Regions from separate parts of the Bhargavaea ullalensis genome, predicted to be linked through region 2. Evidence: predicted binding sites of a transcription regulator. Region 2 holds the regulator's gene; the other holds the start of a gene.
What was found. The regulator LexA, encoded in region 2, represses DNA repair genes until DNA is damaged. The targets are predictions, from matches to a motif close to CGAACATATGTTCG.
Positions count from the first base shown of each region.

Region 1: the regulator LexA is predicted to act here: its motif matches at 1,436-1,449, upstream of parE (DNA topoisomerase IV subunit B).

Region 1 is NZ_JBHLWY010000042.1:77,363-79,564, forward strand. Features, by position in the region: gene parE (DNA topoisomerase IV subunit B) at 1-1,421, opposite strand, end outside; gene plsY (glycerol-3-phosphate 1-O-acyltransferase PlsY) at 1,709-2,202, shown strand, end outside.
Region 2 is NZ_JBHLWY010000009.1:22,971-25,172, reverse strand. Features, by position in the region: gene glnA (type I glutamate--ammonia ligase) at 1-772, shown strand, start outside; gene lexA (transcriptional repressor LexA) at 953-1,573, opposite strand; gene ACFFIY_RS02465 (hypothetical protein) at 1,742-2,050, shown strand; gene ACFFIY_RS02460 (YneB family resolvase-like protein) at 2,047-2,202, shown strand, end outside.

The DNA.
Region 1 (2,202 bases), on a different contig from region 2:
GAGATCTCCTCGTTTTTCATGATGTCTTCAAGCTTCGCCTTCTCGGTGTTGATGACCTTGCCCCGGAGCGGCAGGATGGCTTGGAAGGTGCGGTCCCTTCCCTGCTTGGCGGAGCCGCCCGCGGAGTCGCCCTCGACGAGGTACAATTCGTTCTTTGCGGCGTTCCGCGACTGTGCCGGCGTCAGCTTGCCCGAAAGCAGGGCTTCCGAGCGCTTGCGCTTCTTGCCGGAGCGGGCGTCTTCGCGCGCTTTGCGTGCCGCTTCCCTCGCCTGCTGGGCACGGACGGCCTTGCGCACAAGCGCGGCGGACAGCTCGGCATTTTCCTCAAGGAAATAAAGCAGCTTCTGCGAAACGATCGCGTCCGTCACGGTCCGCGCTTCGCTTGTCCCGAGTTTGCTTTTCGTCTGTCCCTCGAACTGCAGGACGGCTTCCGGGATCCGGACCGAAATGATCGCCGAAATCCCTTCCCGGATATCGGCGCCGTCGAGGTTTTTATCTTTCGGCTTGAGCAGGCCCGCCTTGCGCCCGTATTCATTGAACACGCGGGTCATGGCCGTCTTGACGCCGGTTTCATGCGTGCCGCCGTCTTTCGTGCGCACATTGTTGACGAAAGACAGGATCGTCTCGGAATAGCCGTCGGTGAACTGGAAGGCGAACTCCAGTTCGATGCCGTCCTGTTCCCCTTCGATATAGGCCACTTCATGGAGCGTGTCTTTTTCTTCATTCAGATAATGGACGAACGCTTCGATGCCGGTCTCAAAATGGAAGGCATCGGACTTTCCGTTTTCTTCGTCGGTGATCGTGATTTTCATGCCTTTGAGCAGGAAGGCCGATTCCCGGAGCCGTTCACTGAGCGTCTCGTAATTGTATTTGACCGTCGAAAAGATGGCCGGGTCTGGCTTGAATTGAAGCAGTGTGCCGTGTTCCCTCGTTTTCCCGATTTCTTCAAGTCCCGTGACCGCATGGCCGCCGTGCTCGAAGCGCTGGCGGAATTTCTTCCCGTCCTTGAAGACGGTCACTTCCAGCCATTCGGAAAGGGCGTTGACGACCGAGGCCCCGACGCCGTGGAGGCCGCCGCTTGTTTTATAGCCGCCCTGGCCGAATTTACCGCCGGCGTGAAGGACGGTCAGGATCACTTCCGTCGTCGGCTTGCCCGTGCTGTGCATCCCGGTCGGCATGCCCCGGCCGTGGTCGCGCACACTGACGCTGCCGTCTTTATGGATGATCACATTGATCTCCTCGCCGAAGCCGGCCAGCGCCTCGTCGACCGCGTTGTCGACAATTTCATAGACAAGGTGATGAAGGCCGCGTGAATCGGTTGAGCCGATATACATGCCCGGCCGTTTCCGGACCGCGTCAAGACCTTCGAGCACCTGGATCGATTCATCGTTATATGTGGTGATTTCACTGATGTTAGTCAAAGATTCTCCCCCATCAAACGTTTGTTCTCATTTTATTTTAATCGTAATCGTTTTGCCGGAGCCTGTCAAACCGGCGGCTTCCGGCACTCCCGGTCTTCATTGTATGACATCGGGGCGCTCCGTGGCAATGTTGCCGGGAACGGGAGTGCCGTCCGCGACACCGGATTTTCGCGCCTGCCCCGCCTGTTGCATCCTGTTTTTCCGCCTGGTGACATTGTACGGGACGGTCGGTTAAGGTAAACTGAAAGTACCTTTTTACGGTACTATGAATCAACGGGGTGCGTTTTATGCAGATTGCAGTGATGCTTGTGATCGCTTACCTGCTCGGATCGATTCCGACGGGTCTGTGGATCGGAAAGCTATTTTACCATACGGATATCCGCGAGTCCGGCAGCGGGAACCTCGGGGCGACGAACTCGTTCCGCGTCCTCGGCAAAAAAGCGGGAATCGCCGTCACGGTGATCGACATCCTTAAAGGAACGGCGGCCGTGCTTCTGCTCCATCTGCCCGCCTTCCAGGACGCCGGCATCCACCCGCTGACGCTCGGGATTGCGGCGGTCGTCGGCCATATGTTCCCGGTGTTCGCAAAGTTCCGCGGCGGCAAGGCGGTGGCGACGTCCGGCGGCGTGATCCTCGGCTACAGCTGGCCGTTTTTCATTGTCTTGATCGCCTCGTTCCTGATCGTGCTCAAGCTGACGAAGATGGTCTCCCTCACTTCGATGGCGATGGGCATCGTCGGGCTCGCTTATGCGGCCGTGAATTACTTCATGACCGGCGATCT
Region 2 (2,202 bases):
TGAAAATGCCCCCGGACAGCATGAGATCGACTTTAAGTATGCGGACGCCATCCGGGCATGCGACAATATCCAGACGTTCAAGCTCGTCGTCAAGACGATTGCGCGGAAACACGGACTGCATGCGACATTCATGCCGAAACCGCTGTTCGGCGTGGCGGGATCCGGCATGCACTGCAACATGTCCCTGTTCAAGGAAGGAAAGAATGTCTTTGAAGACCCGGAAGGCGAAGAGGGCCTGAGCGGGGAGGCCTACCAGTTCATGGCGGGGCTCCTTCAGCATGCCCACGGATTCACCGCCATCACCAATCCGACGGTGAACTCCTACAAACGGCTCGTTCCCGGCTATGAGGCGCCGGTGTATGTGGCGTGGTCAGGTACAAACCGGAGCCCCCTCATCCGCATCCCGACATCACGCGGGCTCAGCACGCGGATCGAGGTCCGGTCCGTCGATCCGTCGGCGAATCCTTACCTGGCGATGGCCGTCCTGCTTGGAGCCGGGCTCGAAGGGATCCGCGGAAGCATGGAGCCGCCGGAATCGGTCGACGAGAACATCTATGAGATGAGTCTCCGGGAAAGACGCAGCATGGGCATCGAGGACCTGCCCGCAAGCCTGAAGGAAGCCCTCGACCAGCTCGAGAAGGACGAAGTCATCAAACGGGCGCTCGGCAACCATATCTATAAAAACTTCATGGATACGAAAGAAGCGGAATGGAACATGTTCCGCACGACCGTCCATCCATGGGAGCGGGAACAGTATATGAAAATGTATTAAAAAGCACAAGAAAACCGGCGGAAGCAATACATGCTTCCGCCGGTTTTTTCGTGTGCGCAAAAGCGGAATCGGCGGGCGGGCCGGCCATGCGTGGAACGAAATTTTCATATCTCTGTGAGAGAACGCATAGAAATGGGTGTCCGGAACAGCCGCATAGGACCTCCGGACACCCGCGGGTGATCACTGGATATGCCGATAGACGCCAATGACTTTGCCGAGAATGGAGACATTCTCGACGACAATCGGCTCCATCGAAGAATTTTCCGGCTGCAGCCGGAAATGTCCGGCTTCCTTGAAGAAGCGCTTGACGGTCGCTTCGTCCTCTTCAGTCATGGCGACAACGATTTCCCCGTTGTTGGCCGTGCTTTGCTGCCTGACCACCACATAGTCACCGTTGAGGATGCCCGCCTCGATCATGGACTCTCCCATGATCTCCAGCATGAACAACTGGTCCTCTGCACCGCCGTATGATTCGGGCAGCGGGAAATACTCTTCGATGTTCTCGACCGCCGTGATCGGCAGGCCGGCAGTGACTTTACCGACGATCGGCACCTGGACGACATGCGGTTTCTCGATGTTGCCGCCGTCGAGCTCCAAGACCTCGATGGCACGCGGTTTCGTCGGATCCCGGCGGATGAGTCCCTTGTTTTCCAGTCGTGCGAGGTGTCCGTGCACGGTGGAACTGGAGGCAAGGCCGACGGCTTCTCCGATTTCCCTGACGGACGGCGGATAGCCCTTTGTCCTGACTTCCTCTTTGATGAAGGTCAGGATCGCCTCCTGCCTCTTGGACATCTTTTTCAATCCATTCACCTCTTCTTTGGCTCGATTCTACTTGTTTCCAGTATATCAGCCGTCTCAATGAAATGCAAACATAGGTTCGAGGATTGGAGTTGACAAAAACACCTGTTCGCATTATGATGGGGCTATCATACGAACATGCATTCGAAAAACAGATCAGGAGGCTCAACCATGGACTTTATCCGCAACCATTCATTCTCGTTTTCTTTCATTTTACTGGCAGTGATCCTGGCGTTCGCCATGCCCGACGGTGCAGAAGAGCAGGGGGCAGGCACGCAGGAAGTGACGGTCGCCCAGGGGGATTCCCTGCTGTCGCTGCACGCACAGACTGACACTTCACTGCCTGCAGACCGCTGGGTGGAGGAAGTCCTCCGGCTCAACGGCAAGCCCGACACAACTTTGCTGGCCGGCGAGACAATCATCGTTCCGGCTACGCCGGCCTACTCAGACGATATCCTCCTGGCCGGTGGAGACAAATGAAGCGGGGAGAGGACACATGCGTGCTCTACTGCCGGGTGAGCACCGAAAAAGAAACGCAGGACTTGTCGCTTGAGCGCCAGGAAGAGGAACTTCTTGCCTTTGCCGATGAGCTGGGATTCCCGGTCGGCGGGGTGTTCCTTGACCGCCACAGC